One region of the Megamonas sp. Calf98-2 genome, then DNA from elsewhere that is predicted to be linked to it. Evidence: a T-box and tRNA genes for the amino acid it is inferred to sense, from the RefSeq annotation. Region 1 holds a T-box; the other regions hold tRNA genes.
What was found. The T-box of region 1 lies ahead of leuS (leucine--tRNA ligase). A T-box ahead of a tRNA ligase gene usually reads a tRNA of that ligase, here a tRNA-Leu.

Region 1 (6,865 bases):
AAAGTAAAATTTGCCTTTACAGCATTTAATGCTCGTATAATTAAATCTGGTGGCAAAATCGAAGGAGTTCCGCCACCAAAATAAATCGTATCAATACAAATATCAGGAAATAACGCCTGATACATGGTTATTTCCTGACAAAGTGCATTTATATACTGTTCATATAAAGTTTCATCTACTTTTTTTGCAGTTGAAGCAAAATCGCAGTAAAAACATTTTTGTTTACAAAATGGAATATGAATATATATGCCAAATCCCATTAGTCTATTTTTAAAATCGCCATGAAAGCTTCTTGTGGAACTTCTACAGAACCTACGGCTTTCATACGTTTTTTACCTTCTTTCTGTTTTTCTAATAATTTACGTTTACGTGTGATATCCCCACCATAACATTTTGCAAGTACGTCTTTACGCATAGCACGTACATTTTCACGAGCAATAATTTTATTGCCCACTGCTGCCTGAATAGGAATTTCAAACATCTGACGTGGAATTATAGTTTTTAATTTTTCCGCTAATTGACGACCACGAGCTGCTGCTTTATCTACATGAACAATAGTGGATAAAGCATCTACTGGGTCTCCATTTAACAAGATATCAAGTTTTACTAATTTAGATGTCTGATAATCTGTCATTTCATAATCAAGTGAAGCATATCCACGAGTAGCAGATTTTAATTTATCAAAATAATCATAGATAATTTCACTAAGTGGAATGTGATAAATTACCATTACACGATTTACATCAAGATAATCCATAGTTTTGAATACGCCACGTTTTTCTTGAGAAATCTCCATTACAGGTCCCACATAATCATTAGGCACGATTACAGTAGCTTTTACATAAGGTTCTTCAATATGTTCAATTTCTGTAGGAGATGGCATTGAAGCTGGGTTATCAATTTTTACCATTTCTTTATTAGTTTTATATACATGGTAAATAACGCTTGGTGCTGTAGTAATAAGCTTTAATTTATATTCACGTTCCAAACGTTCTTGGATAACGTCCATGTGTAATAAGCCTAAAAAACCGCAACGATAACCAAAGCCTAAGGCAATAGATGTTTCTGGTTCAAAAGTAAGTGCTGCATCATTTAATTGTAATTTTTCTAAAGCATCTTTTAAATTTTCATAATCAGAACTATCTACCGGATAAAGACCACAATATACCATAGGTGTTACCCCACGATAACCTGGTAAAGCTTCACTTGCAGGATTGTTTGCATCAGTAATTGTATCACCAACTCGTACATCACGTACATTTTTTAAACTACCAGCTACAAAACCTACTTCACCTGTTTCTAAAGAGCTAATATTTACTGGAGCAGGTCTAAAGCAACCAATATCTGTTACCTCAAATTCTTTACCTGTAGCCATCATTTTTAATTTCATACCAGGTTTTATAGAACCATCAATTACACGAATATGTGCAATAACACCTTTATATGCATCAAAATAAGAGTCAAAAATAAGCGCTTTTAATGGTTTTCCTGGCTCTTCTGGTGGCGCTGGAATTTTTTGTACAATTTGTTCTAAAATATCTTCGATACCAATACCAGCTTTAGCACTTGCAAGTACTGCATCAGAAGTATCAAGACCTATAATATCTTCAATTTCCTGTTTTACCATTTCAGGTTCAGCACTAGGTAAGTCAATTTTATTAATAACTGGAATAATTTCTAAATCATGTTCTAATGCTAAATATACATTAGCTAAAGTCTGTGCTTCCACACCTTGCGTAGAATCTACAACTAATAAAGCCCCTTCACAAGCAGCCAAACTACGAGATACTTCATAGTTAAAATCCACATGACCTGGTGTATCAATTAAGTTTAATTCATAGATTTCGCCATCTTTAGCTTTATAATGTAAACGTACAGTCTGTGCTTTAATTGTAATCCCACGTTCACGCTCTAAATCCATGCTATCTAAAACCTGAGATTCCATTTCACGTTCAGTGAGCGTACCTGTATATTCAATTAATCTATCAGCCAAAGTAGATTTACCATGGTCAATATGAGCAATAATCGAAAAATTTCTAATATGTTTTGCGTCCAACGTTGTTCCTCCATTAATTATTTTATTGTTATAATTATATCATTTAGTAGAAGTTTCTAGCAATAGCTATACCTATAGCCTATATAAAAGATAAATAATATTATATAAAAAAACTAGGAAGAATATACTCCCTAGTTTTTATTTTTATCTCATAAATATTTCACATCAAATAATAAATTAAAAATTACATATAAGATTGAATTGTAGAAATCAAACCATATAAAAATGCCACTAAAGCAATACCTTTATAAACTAAAGTATTTTTAATTTGATTGCGGAATAATAACAATAATACTGTTATCATAAATGGTGGGCAAATTGTTGTTAAAATTGGTACTGCTACATTTATAATAGTAGTCAAACCTAAATTACAAAGAGAAATACTAGTTAATGTATTGATAACAACCCATACAGGATATTTGATTTTTTTGTTTGTAAAATCTTCAAAGAAGCAAGCTGTGGAACCGATAAGACCTACAGCAGTAGTCAAACAAGCAAAACCTACGATTATACCTAAAATAACCATACCTATATGACCCATTAAATGATTTGTAATAGCTACAATAAGCTGTGCTTGATTGAGATTATTATTACCTAAAACCACGCTAGAAGTAGCACCTAAATAAGCTAAGCCACCATAAATCAAAGATAATAGAATACCAGCAACGATACAAACACCAATGATTGCTTTTATCTGGGATTTACGTTCTACATATCCTTTTAAACGTAAAGTGTTGAGCATTACAAGACCAAAACCAGATACAACTAAGATATCCATTGTTTGATAGCCAGCAATGATACCATCTTCAGCAACTGTTTGGGATACTGGAGCTGCGATTTCACCAATAGGACTGAGAATACCTGCGATAATCAAAATAAATGTACAAATAATGAGTATAGGTGTTAAAAATTTACCGATTATATCAACAAAACGTGTAGGGCGAATAGTAAAAGCAAATACTATACCAAAGAAAATAATAGAGAACACAAATAAGGAAATCTTATCTGTAAATGGCGCAATACTCATTTCAAAAGTAGTCGCTGCTGTTCTTGGTGGAGCAATCAATACACCTGTACATAATACAGCTGCTATATTTAAAATCATACCTGGAATTTTACCTACAACACTTTCTAAGGCTTTAATGCCACCGCCACCATAAACTATAGTAAATATTCCGATACAAGATAAAAATACGTCAATAAATATAAAACATAAGAAACCTGTTAACCACTCTGTTCCAGAGGTCATACCTAAATATGGAGGAAATATTACATTTCCTGCACCAAAAAACATTGCAAATAATGCAAAACCCGTTACAACTACATCACTAATTTTTACTTGCATAATAAAATCCTTTCTTTTAATGTATTACGATTATAGTCATATTTTTATATTATATAGGCAAAATAAAATATACACAATACAAAAAATGTAAATTTGTATATTTTTTAAAAAATATACTTTTAATCATTTTTTCATTTTATTGATTAATTTATGATAATCCTATGTAAAATAAAATAATCCTCAGCATAAATACTAAGGATTATTTTTTATCTTTTTTATTTTGTTTTTCATTTTGTTGGCAAGTAATCATTGCATTATTTTCTTTAGCTTGTCTTGCCAATTCTGATAAAGTAACACTATCTAAATAACCATTTATTACTTTATTCAAGCCTAACCAAAATGGCAATACACTACAATAATCAGCTCTATTACAATTACAATGATCTTTTTCAATACAAGCAATTGGAGCCATATCTCCTTCAGCTGCTCGCAAAATATCGCCAGCTGTGTATTGCATACTAGATTTTGCTAATAAATAACCTCCATTATTTCCTCGCACGCTTTTTACTAATTTTGCTTTTATCAATAAAGAAATTATCTGTTCCATATATTTCAAACTTATATTCTGTCTAGTTGCAATATCTTTTAACGGAATGGGATTACCTGTATTATTCACTGTTAAATCAATCATTGTTCTCAATGCATATCGACCTTTTGTTGAAACCTTCATCAAAATCACCTCATAAATATTTTACTATTATTTTAGTAGGAAATCAATTTTAAAAACTGCTATATTCTCAATTTTTTTCTATTTTTTCTCAATTATACACCTATAAAATATCAGGTATTTAATTATATAAAAAATTAACAATGTAACAATATTACTTGACTTTAATATTATAGCTAAGTATAATGATATTTGTTTATATCAAATTCAAATCCAATGATACAGAGTAGTAAATTATTTAAGGATTTTTCAGAAAGTAGGCGGTTGATGCGAGCCTATAATCATGTAATTGAACTCGCTGTGGAGGAGTGCAAAAGCACCGCTAATCCCGTTAAGATTTTAAAGAGGATAACTTTTTGTTATCAATCAGGGTGGTACCGCGATAATTCGTCCCTGGCATTTTGCCAGGGGCTTTTTTAATGTCCAAAAATAGTATAGGAGTGTTAATTTTATGGAAAAATATTGTCCTCAATCCATTGAAAAAAAATGGCAGAAAATCTGGGACGAAACAAAAGCTTACCAGATTAATATGGACCCAAACAAACCAAAATATTATGTACTTGAAATGTTCCCTTACCCATCTGGTAATTTACATATGGGACATGTTCGCAATTACTCCATCGGTGATGTTATTGCTCGTTATAAAACTATGAATGGTTTCAATGTACTTCATCCAATGGGCTTTGACGCATTCGGTATGCCTGCTGAAAACGCAGCTATCAAACATGGTGTTAGTCCTTCTGACTGGACTGAAGATAATATGGCAAATATGACTCGTCAACAAAAAGAAATGGGTCTTTCTTATGACTGGGATAGAAAAGTTGCTACTTGCCATGAAGATTATTATAAATGGACTCAATGGCTCTTTGAATTATTCTATAAAAAAGGCTTAGCTTATAAGAAAAAAGCTTCTGCTAACTGGTGTGAAACTTGCCATACTGTACTTGCTAATGAACAAGTTATTGATGGTAAATGCTGGCGCTGTGATGATACAGTAGTGAAAAAAGACCTTGAACAATGGTTCTTAAAAATCACAGATTATGCTGATGTATTATTAAAAGACCTTGATAAACTTGAAGGCTGGCCAAACCGCGTAAAAATCATGCAGGATAACTGGATTGGTCGCAGTGAAGGTGCTGAATTTAGCTTTGATGTACCTGATTACAATGAAAAAATTTCTGTTTATACAACTCGCCCTGATACTGTATTTGGTGCATCTTATGTTGTACTTGCAGCAGAACATCCACTTGTAAAAAAATTCATCAAAGGCAAAGAAAACGAACAAGAAATCTTAAAATTCATTGAAGAAGTACACAATATGAATGAAATCGAACGTACTTCTAGTGAATCTGAGAAAAAAGGTATGTTCACAGGCGTTTATGCTATAAATCCATTCAATGGTGAAAAAGTTCCTGTATGGGTAACAAACTATGTTCTCTTTGAATATGGTACTGGTGCTGTTATGGGTGTTCCTACTCATGATGAACGTGACTTTATGTTCGCTAAAAAATACAATTTACCAATGAAAATTGTTATTCAAAATAAAGAACATAATTTAACACTTGAAACTATGGAAAATGCATACGTTGAAGATGGTGAACTTGTAGAGTCCGGTCAATTCACTGGCATGAATAATCGTAAAGCTATCACAGCTATGATTGATTGGCTCGAAGAAAATAATCTCGGCAAACGTCGTGTAAATTATCGTTTACGTGATTGGCTCATCTCCCGTCAACGTTATTGGGGTGCTCCAATTCCTATTATTTATTGCCCTCATTGCGGTGAAGTTCTCGTTCCTGAAGAACAATTACCTGTAAAATTACCTAAAGATGTAAAATTTGAAACTGGTGCAACTTCTCCACTTGCTCAAGCTGAAGATTTCGTAAATTGCACATGTCCAAAATGTGGCGCATCTGCAAAACGTGAAACAGATACTATGGATACATTCATCTGCTCTTCCTGGTACTATATGCGCTATGCTGACCCACATAATGATAAAGCTCCATTTAGCAAAGATGCTATCAATTATTGGCTCCCTGTTGACCAATATATCGGTGGTATTGAACATGCTATCTTGCATTTATTATATTCCCGTTTCTTCACAAAAGTATTAAAAGATGCAGGTCTTGTAGAATTTGATGAACCATTTACAAACCTTTTAACTCAAGGTATGGTTATCAAAGATGGTTCTAAAATGAGTAAATCTAAAGGAAATGTTGTATCTCCTGAAGAAATCATCAAAAAATATGGTGCAGATACTGCTCGTCTCTTTATTTTATTTGCAGCTCCACCAGAACGTGACCTTGAATGGAGTGACCAAGGCGTTGAAGGTGCTTGGCGTTTCATTCAGCGTGTATGGAGAATTATCCTTTCCTATGCTGATAAAGTTAAAGAAAATCCAACTTTTGATGTAAAAGCACTCACTAAAGAAGAAAAAGAATTATTCCGTATTTTAAATGTTACTATTGAAAAAGTAACTGAAGATATCGGTACTCGTAGTACTTTCAACACTGCAATTAGCTCCATCATGGAACTTGTAAATGCTTTCTATGTATTCAAAGATGGCAACTTAAATGCAGGTCTTGCTCGCGAAGTAGTTATCAACTTAATTAAACTTTTAGCACCATTTGCACCACATGTTACTGAAGAACTTTGGCAACAAATCGGTCAAACAGGTAGCGTACATCATACTACATGGCCAACATTTGACCCTAAAGCTACTATTGCTGATGAAGTTGAAGTTGTTGTCCAAGTAAATGGTAAATTACGTAGCAAAATAATGGTATCTTCCTCTGCT
Region 2 (5,934 bases), on a different contig from region 1:
ACTTGTGTACCACAAGATAATCCTAAATTGATTATAGGAATGATATTTTTCCCATCAGCAGTGATACCTTTTGCTGTATATGTGATTTTAGACGTATATCTACGTCCCATTTGAGCAAGCATTGCTGCTGGTCGTGCATGAACTCCTGATTTATTAATAATCGTAACTAAAGCCTCCATTAGTTTTCCTCTTTTCTTTTGAATTATTTTTTCATTATTCTAAGTATTAATATAAATTAATCAATTAATTAGTTATATTTATTATATAAATATTTTCTAACTTATGCAATATATTTTCTTTATAGTCTAAGCGAGGTGCTTTTATTATGAAATATGATTTAACAACAGGGTCTGTTTCGATGACTATGTTAAAATTTTCACTGCCTATGATTTTAGGCAATCTTATGCAACAGTTATATAATATCTCCGATACTTTAATTGTTGGTCATTTTATTGGCACAGATGCCTTAGCTGCTGTTGGTGCAAGCTATGCCTTAATCATTTTTTTGACCTCAGTATTATTAGGTCTTTGTATGGGTAGCGGAGCTTTATTTTCGATATTTTATGGTGAAAAAGATTATTTTAAATTAAAATCTAGTATTTTTATTTCTTTCATCTTAATATTAATACTTACAATAATAATAAATATTTTTATTTTTATCTACATTGATGAAATCATTTATTTTATGCAAGTCCCTAGCGAAATTTTCGATTTGACTTATACATATCTTTATATTATTTTCATTGGATTTAGTTTTTCTTTTGTTTATAATTATTTCACTTGTCTACTTCGTGCTATTGGCAATTCAAAAACACCACTTATCTTTTTAGCAAGTTCTGCCCTTTTTAATATTATTCTTTCCATTATTTTAGTCGTTAATTTTCAAATGGGTGTGGCAGGCTCTGCTCTTGGAACAGTAATAGCTCAAGGTTTTTGTGCCTTAGGTCTAACAATCTACACTATAAAAAAATGCCCTGAATTAATTCCGCAAAAAGAACATTGCAAATTTGATTTAGCCATGATAAAAGATATTTCTAATTCTTCATTATTAACATCAACACAACAATCTATAATGAATTTTGGAATTTTACTCGTACAAAATCTTGTAAATAGCTTTGGTGCAACAGTAATGGCAGCCTTTACCGTTGCTGTAAAAATAGACTCACTAGCTTATATGCCTGCACAAGATTTTGGCAATGCTTTTTCTACTTTCATTGGGCAAAACTACGGTGCTAAAAAAACAGATAGAATTCAACAAGGTATTAAATCTGCTATAAAAATCTCATTCCTATTTTGTTTAATTATATCTGTTGGCGTCTTTATCTTTGCTCGCCCTCTAATGACAATTTTCATTGATAGTTCTGAAACGGAAATTATCAATATCGGTGTGGATTATCTCCGCATAGAAGGTAGCTTCTATTTTGGCATTGGCATTTTATTTTTATTATATGGATTTTATCGTGCTACTAACTTCCCTAGCATGTCTGTAATCTTAACCATTATTTCATTAGGCACACGTGTAGGACTTGCCTATTACCTTGCTAGCATACCTTCTATCGGAGTAATCGGTATTTGGTGGTCTATCCCTATCGGTTGGGCGTTAGCAGATATTTTTGGCATTGTCTATTATAAACGAAAAATTAAACAACTCCATTTTTAACTTCTACTAATTCTATGACTTCTTCTACCTTTGATTTAGCATTCATTGAAAATACTTCTATGACATGTTTTACTAAATTCACTGCTATATCTTTATCAACTGTATCAAAATAAAAGTCGATTTCATACAGATTTTTCTTTTCATTTCTTCTATAGCCCCAATCATTTAAAAAGCCCACTACATTAATTTCTAAAGCTTTTTGTACCATTTCATAAAGGAAATATATCGGCGCTTCATTTTCTTCTTTCCATAAATTTTGTTCATTATCTTCTATAGTGATTTTCATCAATAAAGTCTTTTTCGTGAATTCTCGCCATGAGATATAACCTAATTTTTCATATCGTCCTACGAAGATATTTAAGTATAATTTATAATCATCAATTGAACAATTTTCATATTTTTTGATATCTCCCTTATCGCCAACTAAACCATAATGTTTAACGATTTTATCATCTTCAAACCAACATTCCACATAAGAAAATTGTTCATCTCTTTTATATAATGTCAAAGCTAAATTTTCTACTTCTTTATCATTTTTTAAATGTTCATTATGATTTTCTTGAACTTTTTTATTACTATCTTTAGCCAAAACTAAAGATAATTTTTTCTTTTTATTATAATAAGTTAATTTTATTTGATAATCTCTATCTATCTCTATTTCCTGCAATTTATATTCAACATCATATTTATCATAAGTCAATAAATTATCTTTTATGTCGGTATACTCTTTAATTAACCAATCCATATTTATCTTTGATAACATCGCTCTATTCATGGTAAAAACAATTTTTACTGTTATATCATCTAACTTTACCATACAAGTACAATAAGGATTATTTTCTTGCCATTTATTGCCCTTTAAAAATTCTTTTACCTTCTGCAAAGACTCCTCATGACAAATTACTCCATCTACAGCTTGCATTTTCTCTTTTAAATGCTGTTTATACATTTGTCGATTTTTAAAAAATGCATCATCTTCTGGCTTTATATAATGACATAGCATTTCTTCTAAGCTACAATTTGCCTTTATTTCCTCTTGTAAAACTTTAAATTCATAATCATCCGGCACAAGAGATAAGCCCTTTTCTATGGAAACCATTGCTTTTTCTTTTTCGCCAAAATGATATTGTAATTTTGCTAAATTCAACCAACCCCATGGATAATCAGCTTCTTCTTGTACACCTTTTTGTGCATAACTATATGCTTTTTCCAAATCACTGCAATAAGTCAAAGCCACTGAATAACGATAATACCATGCACCTGAGCCTTTAGCATTTTTTTCTGAATAAGGCATCCAATTTATCACTTTGTAATAATATTCATATATATCAATATTATTGCCTGCATATGCATACCATAAAGCAATATTTAAATCTTCCTTTGCTTCTTCCAAAGTAAACAATTTTTGCTCTATACCTTTTTTAACAAAATCTTCTAAATAATAAAAAATCTTGTAAAAGTATCCATCAGTCCAAGACTCTAATATATCAATATCCTCTTTAGTCAATAATGATTTTTTCCCCATGTTTACACCTTCTTTATCGGCTACTATATTTATATTTTACCACAAAAAAAGAGTTATAACGAAATAAAAAATCGTTATAACTCTGTTTACTCTATTTTAACGAATGAAATTTGTCATTATTTTTGCTTCTGTTTCTGGTATTTGTACACCATTATTTTTACCTGCTTCAATGCATTTTAAAATCCATGCCATATTATTACCTAAAACACGCATAATTTGCATACCTTCTGCATCTTTTTTCACTTCATCTGGTGTATTGCCATGTACTACATTCCAATAATTTGCAGAAACTACTGGCATTTGATGATAAGTAAAATATTTAGCAAGTACATCTAAAGTTGCAGTTGTACCAGCACGTCTAGCGGAAGCGATAGCAGCTGCTGGTTTGTGTAATAAATCTTTACCTGCTAAGCTAGATAATCTATCCATAAAAGAAATGATTTCTCCAGATGGAGATGCCCAATATACAGGAGAACCTACTACTAAACCATCTGCAGTTTTTACTTTCTCTGCAACACTTTTAATAATTTCTGTTTCTGGTACTGCATGAATTATTTCTGCTTGAATACCTTGTTTTTCTAAAGTTTGTGCTATTTCACTAAGAGCTGTATATGTACAACCTTTTTCGCGTCTACTACCATTTAATAATAAAACTTTCATTGAAATTCAACCTTTCTTACTAGAAATAAATCCTATCTAAATTATATGCTTATAATCAAAAATAATCAATAATACCTCAAAAATGCGATTTCATTTATTAAATTAATATAACTTTATAATTTATAAAAAACAAAAAAGGCTTTACAGAAAATCTGTAAAGCCTATAATTTCAAATGGTGCGGAAGACAGGACTTGAACCTGCACGCCGAAAGACACTAGATCCTAAGTCTAGCGCGTCTGCCAATTCCGCCACTTCCGCATTTGGCACTCGCGTCGAATGCGAGATTTATTATATCACTATAAAATGTTTTTTGTCAACACTTTTTTTTAATTTTTATGATTTAAATATTTTTGCTTCTAAACCTATTTTTCTTAATAAACTATCCATATTATCCACACCTACAGTTCTGCCTGCAACTAAAGGAATTTTTGCACAAACTTTTGCATCATCTAAAGCATCATGATGTTTAAATTGTATCTGAAAAAATTCTCCCAATGTATTCAATTTATGATTTGGTAACTGTGGCCATACTTTTCTAGCAATTTGAACAGTACATGCTGTTTTAAACTGTGGTTTAGCTAAATTATATTTCCAAATACAACTGCGCAATACGCCCATATCAAAAAAAGCATTATGTGCTATAATTATTCGATTATCTAAATACATACGTAAATCATTCCATATATCTGCAAAAGTAGGTGCATTTTCTATCATTTGCGGAGTAATGCCATGTATTTTTATATTACCTTCTTCAAAAAACATTTCTGGCGGTCTTATAAGTGAATTATAACTATCCACCATTCTACCATTTTCAATAACAACTACAGCTACACTACACGCACTATCACGATTTTTATTAGCTGTCTCAAAATCTATACTTGTAAAATTCATCAAACTCATCTTTTACCTCTAAAAAAATTCTATTCAAATATAAAAGCATTATAACAAAAAATTTTTCTAAAAAAAATAGATTGATTTTAGTTCAACATATCTTTACCCTAAAATCAATCTATTTAAATTTATCATTTATTGCGTTTTTCTATCAAATATTCATCAATAGCTTTAGCAGTTTTTTACCTGCACCCATAGCCAAAATAACAGTTGCAGCTCCTGTTACAATATCGCCACCAGCAAAGACACCTTCTTTTGTAGTTTTTCCTGTTTCTTCATCAGCTATGATATTACCTCTCTTATTTGTCTGCATATCTAGAGTAGTTGATTGTATCAATGGATTTGACCCTTGACCAATAGCGATAACCACAATATCCACATCAATATCAAATTCTGAATTACTTATTTCCACAGGGCGTCTACGACCTGAAGCATCAAGTTCGCCTAATTTCATTTTTATACAACGAATGGCTTTTACATATCCTTTTTCATCTCCTAAGATAGCTACAGGGTTATTCAATAATTTAAATTCTATACCTTCTTGTTTGGCATGTTCTACTTCTTCACGTCTTGCTGGTAATTCTTTTTCACTTCCACGATAAACAATATATACTTTTTCTGCTCCCAAACGCAAAGCAGTTCGAGCAGAATCCATAGCTACATTACCGCCACCTACTACAGCCACTTTTTTCCCTACATTAATAGGCGTAGCATATTCTGGAAAACGATATGCTTTCATTAAATTGCATCTTGTCAAAAATTCATTTGAAGAATATACCCCATTTAAATTTTCACCAGGAATATTCATAAAATGAGGTAAACCTGCTCCTGTAGCAATAAATACAGCATCAAAATTAAATTCTTGCATAAGCTCATCCACTGTGAATAATTTACCTACTACAGAATTCACTTCTATTTTTTCTTCACAATTTTGCATGCAATAATCGGCTACAAATCTTTCCAAACGACCAATACCCACAGGTTTACCTTTTATTCCCATTACACAATATTTTTCATCTTGATTTTCTTGAGGACAAATGCGTTCACAAATAGCAGGCAAACTACTAGCTTCTTTGATTTTTGTATTTGCCCCTTCAAAATCGCCTTCCTTTATTTTAGCAATAAAAGCTGGTATATCGATATCTACAGGACAACCTTCTCTACAATGTGGCACTTTACAATGAAGGCAACGATTAG
Region 3 (6,865 bases), on a different contig from region 1:
TAAGCCACAATTTAACAAAATGTAAACTAACTGCAGTAGTGGTTTTATGTTTTGCAATGGCTACATTAACTGGATTTGTAACAGCAAATAAAAATGTCACAATTGTAGCAGATGGTAATAAAATGGTAGTCAATACGGTCTATGATAATCCAAAGAATATATTGAAGCAAGCTGGTATAAAGTTAGATAATGGAGATGATTATACAGTATCTACAGGTAATATAACTGATAATGCTGTAATTACAATCAATCGTGCAATGCCAGTAACTGTAGAAATTGATGGAGATACAAAAGTAGTAAAAACCACAAAGAAAACTGTGGGAGAATTGATATCTTCAATGAATTTAGATGAAGATAAGTATTTTGTTGAGGGCGGTAAAGATACTCAACTACATACTGATGCAAAAGTAAAAGTTTTAAATGTTTCTAGTAAATTAGTATTAAGAGATGAAGTACAAAATTATCAGGTGATAAAAGAGCCAGATAGCTCTATGATCCGTGGTAATGAAGAAGTAATTCAAGCTGGAAGAAATGGTTTAAATAGATTATTAGTTAGAGAAAAATATCATAAAGGTATTAAAGTGGGAGAAGAAGTAGTACAAACTTCTCAATTAGTTCGTCCTGTAAATCAGGTTGTTCGTGAAGGCACAGCAGAACCGATGAATACTATTGGTTTGAGATCATATTCTCAAGTATTGTATATGGAAGCTAGTGCATATTTACCTTATGATGGTGGCGGTGCTGGATATACGGCGCTTGGTATTCCTGCTCGTTATGGTGTAGTAGCTGTAGACCCAGATATTATTCCACTTGGAACACGTGTATATATTCCAGGTTATGGTGAAGCTATTGCAGCAGATACTGGCGGTGCGATTAATGGCTATATGATTGATTTATGTATGGAAGATTATACTCAAGCTATAGCTTTTGGTCGTCGTGGTGTAGAAGTTTATATTTTAGATTGATATTTGTATAAATTGATTTAAAATAGTAGGATAGATAGAAAATTATATATAAAGATGAAAAAGAGTCTGTAAGTTTACAGGCTCTTTTTGTCTAGAGTATATGGCTTTTTACTTGCGTTTTTTGATATATTTTTGTTATACTAAAAAAATATGAGTTTATTTGTAATATTTTAGTTTAGTTGAAAATAAGTGAGAAGGTTTTTAATGATAAAAGAAGTTTTAGTTGTAGAAGGAAAAATGGATGTTGTAGCCATTAATAAAGCAGTTGAAGCCGATTGTATTATCACAGAAGGTTTTAATTTATTGCCTAAGACTATAAAAAATATTAGAGCTGCTTATGAAAAACGTGGCATTATTATTTTAACTGATCCAGATTCAGCTGGAGAGCGAATTCGCACATATTTAACAAGAAGATTTCCTAATGCAAAGCATGCTTTTGTACCTTGTGAAGAAGCTACTGCAAATGATGATATAGGTATAGAGCAAGCAAGTCCTGAAGCTATTCGCAAAGCATTAGCTAAGGTGCGTACAATGAATTGGAAACCTAGTGATGAATTTAGTGCTACTGATTTAATTTTAAATCGCTTAAATGGTTTTGCAAATTCTGGTATTCGCAGGGCAAAATTAGGTGCTATTTTAGGAATTGGTTTTGCCAATGCTAAAACTTTTTTACGTAGATTAAATAATTATGGAATTACTAGAGATGAATTTAATCAAGCTTTAGCAAAATTAAATTCAGAAAATGATACTAATGAAGTTGAAAATAAATAATAAATTGGAGGATTTTTAATTAATGAAGCAACCTACTATTGCTAATAAGAAGGTTACAAGATATATTTTACAGCGTTTTGGCATTCATATGAGCAAACGCTTAGGACAAAACTTTTTAATAGATGCTAATATTGTACAGGGCATTGTAGATGCAGCAAATGTGCAGGAAAATGATAGAGTATTAGAAATCGGCCCTGGTATCGGTACTTTGACTCAAGCTTTAGCTGAAACTGGAGCAGAGGTTACTTGTGTAGAATTAGATAAAAGATTGCCAGAAGTTTTAGCACATACTTTAGACGCTTATGACAATGTGCGTGTTATTCAAGGAGATATTTTAAAAGTAAATATTCCAGAAATCATGGGCGATAAACCATTTAAAGTAGTAGCTAATTTGCCATATTATATTACTACACCAATTATCATGGCTTTGCTCGAAAAACATTTGCCAATAACAGATATCGTAGTAATGGTACAAAAAGAAGTAGCAGAACGTATGGCAGCACAGCCAGGCGGTAAAACATATGGTGCTTTATCTGTAGCAGTGCAGTATTATACAGTGCCTGAAATCGCTTTATATGTACCACCACGTTCTTTTATGCCACCTCCAGAAGTGGACTCTGTAGTAGTGAACTGTAAAGTTAGACAGACTCCTGCCGTAGAGCTTATTGATGAAAAGATGTTCTTTAGAGTGGTAAAAGCAGCTTTTGGTCAACGTCGTAAGACTTTAAATAATGCTTTAAAATCCATGGGTGTGGATAAAAATATCATTGCTGATGTATTAGATAAAGCTGGAATAGAAGCAACTCGTCGCGGAGAAACTTTGACTATGGAAGAGTTTGGAGCTATTGCTAATATTTTGGCACAAATGGCAAAACAGGAGGCATGATTTATGAAATTTGTTTCTTGGAATGTAAATGGTCTTCGTGCTTGTATGAATAAGGGTTTCATGGAGACTTTTCAAACTTTAGATGCAGATATTTTTTGTTTACAAGAAACAAAAATGCAACCTCATCAATTAGAATTAGATTTACCTGAATATAAGCAGTATTGGAATAGTGCAGAAAAAAAGGGTTATTCAGGTACAGCTATTTTTACTAAAGTAGAGCCATTAAATGTAAGTTATGGTTTAGGTATAGAAGAACATGACCATGAAGGTCGTATAATCACTTTAGAATTTGATAAATTCTTTATGGTTTGCGTATATACACCAAATTCTAAGCGAGAATTAGAGCGCTTGGATTACCGTATGCAGTGGGAAGATGCTTTTCGCAATTATTTAGTTGAATTAAATAAGCAAAAACCTGTCGTGATGTGTGGAGATTTAAATGTTGCTCATAAAGAGATTGATTTAAAAAATCCTAAGACAAATCGCCGTAGTGCAGGTTTTACTGATGAAGAACGCAGTAAAATGACTGAATTATTACAAGCAGGTTTTGTAGATACTTTCCGCTATCTTTATCCGGATAAAACAAGCATTTATTCATGGTGGTCATATATGCGAAAAGCTCGTGAAAATAATGCTGGGTGGAGAATTGACTATTTTATCGTATCTAAAGATATTGAAACAAATATAAAAGAGGCTGGCATTCACAATGAATTTTTTGGTAGTGACCATTGTCCAGTTAGTTTGGAATTAGATATTTAAATAAAATGGCAATAGACTTTATTTCATGATAAGCCTATTGCCATTTTTTATTCTTCAAAACTGTATTCAATTATGCTACCAGATGGACAAGAAACTTCTTTTCCTTTAAATAATAATCCTGAAAAAGGAACGATGATACTACTTGCTATATTGGCATAATTTTTGCCACCTTTTAATTTTAAATCGCAAGGAAATTCTAAAATACTGCCATCAGCTAAGGTGATATTATTTAATTTTATGCGGATAATAGCACTTTCCCCAAGCAATCTACTGCCATGGATTTTAGTAATCATACCTTGGAGTTTTGTATCTTTAGGCAAAATGATTTCGTTGTTAACAACTAAATCTTGGTGAAGACGGAAGTTGATTAAATCGTATTTATGATTAGTTTTACTGTCTAAATTATCTATATTTATTATTTGCATGGTAGTTTTTTCTGGTAAATGTAAATAAGTAGTAGTATTAGTTGTGGTATTTTGGGTATTTGTATTATTTTGAGCATACGTTATAGAAGGTAAGTAAATAATACAAGATAAAATAATTATTAAAGTAAGAAAAACAGATTTTGGTGACATAAAAAAATCCTTTCATATTAAGAAATATATTAACATTATAATAGATATATTTAATTAAGTTAAGATAATTATTTATATTGACAGTATAATCATAGAATGATATAATATTAATGTTGTTTAACACAATATGCCGAAGTGGCGGAATTGGCAGACGCACTTGACTCAAAATCAAGCGTAGTCCCCTACGTGCCGGTTCGAGTCCGGCCTTCGGCACCACTAGTAAATTCAAGGCTTTACGGAAAACCCGTAAAGCCTTTTTTGTTGTCTAAATTTGAGTATATAAACTTTTAAATAATTCTATTGAATAATAAGAGGTTATGACAGGAAAGATAAAGTCAATTATAAAAAAATTTATATATAGGTTATAATAAAATTTTTAAAGATTTAAAAGTAAAAATTGGTTTGATTTTTCTTTATAAGTAGAAATAAAGAAGCTATAACAAAAAGAGTTAAAACTCAAATTGTTATAGCTTTACGAAGATTTATTCTTTGATATTATGGTAATATACTACTTTTGATTTTTTATCAATATTCCTAGTTGGAATCAGGAAAAAGTATTTCAATAGCTATAATAAATAGTACAAATCCAACTATAAACATTATAAATCACCTCTTATAATAATCATTATTTATAATATAAGGCTAATTAAAATAATTTTACCAAATGTGCCGTAAAGCCCTGTGCTTTAGCACTGGGGATATAAGTCACGTCCGACGAATTTGCGTAAGCAATTGAAGTCGGACCATTTTATTTTGTATATTCATATGCTATCATATAACTACGAATAACAATAAAGGCGGTGAGATAAATGAAAACCTATTGCTTTAAGCTATATAACTCTAAACGAAATAAAAAACTTCATAGGCAGATTAATGCGGCAGGTCTCATTTATAATCACTGCATTGCAATTCACAAACGGTACTATCGTTTATTTAAAAAATCATTGCACAAATTTGTTCTGCAGAAACACTTAACTAAACTGAAAAAACGGGCAAAATTCAGCTATCTTAAAGAAATAGGTTCACAATCAGTACAAAATATAACTGAACGCATAGACCGTGCCTATAAGTTGTTTTTCAGAAATCAGAAGCATAATGTCCGTTCAGCTCCTCCGTCGTTTAAAAAGATACGTAAATATAAATCATATACTTTGAAAACGTCCGGTTGGAAATTATTGGGTGGAAATGTTATTAGAATTGCCAATCAGAAATATCGCTATTTTAAATCGCGGGATATTGACGGAAAAGTAAAGACCGTAACCATAAAGCGCGATGCTTTAGGCGATATTTATGTGTATTTTTCCTGTGAAACAAATGAAAATGAAGTCTTAACAAGAACAGGTGAAAGCGTCGGTTTTGACTTCGGGTTAAAGATATTTCTCACAGGTTCAGAACGGAAAAATATCATCTCTCCGCTGTTTTTCAAGCAGAATGCAAAATTAATTGTTAAAGCTAACCGCAATTTATCCCGTAAACAAAAAGCTTCTAACAATCGCCAAAAAGCAAGACTGAATTTGGCAAGACTGCATAAAAAAGTAACGAATATGCGCCGTGATTTTCATTGGAAAACGGCACAGTATCTCACTGGTAAATATGCCTTAAATCTCTATCGAAAATTTGAATTTAAAAGCCATGCAGAAACGTTTCGGCAGAAAGATATCCGATTTAGGTTTTGCCGATTTTGTAAACAAGTTGAAGTATGAAACACAAAAGGCAGGTTCCAACGTTGTTGAAGTAGGAAATTTCTTTCCGTCAAGTCAGCTATGCAGTAATTGTGGCTATCAAAACAAAGAACTCAAAGAATTGAGAATAAGAGAATGGACTTGTCCAAAATGCGGTAAACATCATGATAGGGATTTAAACGCCGCTATAAATATAAAGAAAGAAGGAGAAAGAATTTTTTTCTTCCGCAAGTAATAAATAAATATGGGCAGGGCGTTGTCCATTGTGGAGAGAACTCGTAAGACTGTCTTTTGATAGCAAGGTTCGTCAGTATCCCAGAATCCCCTAGCTTTAGCTATGGGGAGTACGTCAAGGATTGTACATATTTATCATCACCACAACCTGCAACTAATACACTCATTAAAGATAATATCATTACTAATATTATTAGTCTTGGGGATTTTAACTGTTTATTCATATTAAAACTCCTTTAAAATTTATAATTATTCGCCGAATAAATCATCAAAAAGACTGTCTACGCTATCGGAAATACTGGAATCTTCTTCACCACTATCTGAAGAAATATCAGTATCTGCTGAAGGTTCAATTTGTTCTGTTGCAGTAAGTTCTGAGTTATTATCAAGATTAGAAATATGGTTTGTACCATCATCACTTGTATTAACAGGAGTTATTTGTTCACTAGCTGTACTTAGTGGGTCAATGACATTGGTAACAAATTCTTCTGGTGTTTGGATATAGTCATTGGCAGAGTCTACTGTTTGATTGATTGTATCCGTAGGATCAATTGGTGCATTGAGGTCAGGAAGAGGACTTGTATCAGTATTATGTGTGGCAGCACTAGCTGTAGAAGCGGAATGAAGCATAGAACTAGCTACAGCATCAACAGCGGCAGTTGCTACATATTTACCTACATTTTTTAAAGTGCTATTGTCATTATTTTGATTGGTTTGATTATTTGAGTTAGAAGCAAATTGTTGATTGTCATGATTATTAGGATTTTGAGGGAAAAATGGTGCTTGAGGAGAAAAAATTATTAACAGATGGCGAAGGATTATTTTGTAGAGGCGCACTTTGTTTTAATATATCCATAGCCTGATACAAATAAGCCATAGCCATATAAAATTTAGCATTTTGATTGCCGAGTAAATATTAATTTGTTGAGTTTGCTGATTATGCATATAAGATGGCATAGTATTAGAATTTGAAGTATTATAATTGATATTTGT

Region 2: it encodes a tRNA-Leu, which carries the amino acid that the T-box ahead of leuS (leucine--tRNA ligase) is inferred to sense. The anticodon was not compared.
Region 3: it encodes a tRNA-Leu, which carries the amino acid that the T-box ahead of leuS (leucine--tRNA ligase) is inferred to sense. The anticodon was not compared.

The regions. Positions count from the first base shown of each region.
Region 1 is NZ_FOCY01000006.1:70,589-77,453, forward strand. Features, by position in the region: gene hemW (radical SAM family heme chaperone HemW) at 1-260, opposite strand, end outside; gene lepA (translation elongation factor 4) at 260-2,056, opposite strand; gene brnQ (branched-chain amino acid transport system II carrier protein) at 2,241-3,401, opposite strand; gene BMX03_RS03065 (RrF2 family transcriptional regulator) at 3,601-4,071, opposite strand; T-box leader at 4,276-4,466, shown strand; gene leuS (leucine--tRNA ligase) at 4,520-6,865, shown strand, end outside.
Region 2 is NZ_FOCY01000008.1:62,846-68,779, forward strand. Features, by position in the region: gene BMX03_RS03800 (HPr family phosphocarrier protein) at 1-179, opposite strand, end outside; gene BMX03_RS03805 (MATE family efflux transporter) at 326-1,660, shown strand; gene BMX03_RS03810 (tetratricopeptide repeat protein) at 1,641-3,185, opposite strand; gene BMX03_RS03815 (flavodoxin family protein) at 3,282-3,845, opposite strand; tRNA gene BMX03_RS03820 (tRNA-Leu) at 4,020-4,104, opposite strand; gene BMX03_RS03825 (3'-5' exonuclease) at 4,180-4,746, opposite strand; partial or broken gene BMX03_RS03830 (FAD-dependent oxidoreductase) at 4,869-5,934, opposite strand, start outside.
Region 3 is NZ_FOCY01000019.1:43,350-50,214, forward strand. Features, by position in the region: gene BMX03_RS07080 (3D domain-containing protein) at 1-965, shown strand, start outside; gene rnmV (ribonuclease M5) at 1,170-1,736, shown strand; gene rsmA (16S rRNA (adenine(1518)-N(6)/adenine(1519)-N(6))-dimethyltransferase RsmA) at 1,759-2,622, shown strand; gene BMX03_RS07095 (exodeoxyribonuclease III) at 2,626-3,381, shown strand; gene BMX03_RS07100 (hypothetical protein) at 3,429-3,956, opposite strand; tRNA gene BMX03_RS07105 (tRNA-Leu) at 4,086-4,172, shown strand; gene BMX03_RS07110 (RNA-guided endonuclease InsQ/TnpB family protein) at 4,766-5,659, shown strand; gene BMX03_RS11400 (transposase) at 5,589-5,873, shown strand; gene BMX03_RS11405 (hypothetical protein) at 5,974-6,096, opposite strand; gene BMX03_RS07115 (hypothetical protein) at 6,122-6,709, opposite strand; gene BMX03_RS11410 (zinc-ribbon domain-containing protein) at 6,716-6,865, opposite strand, start outside.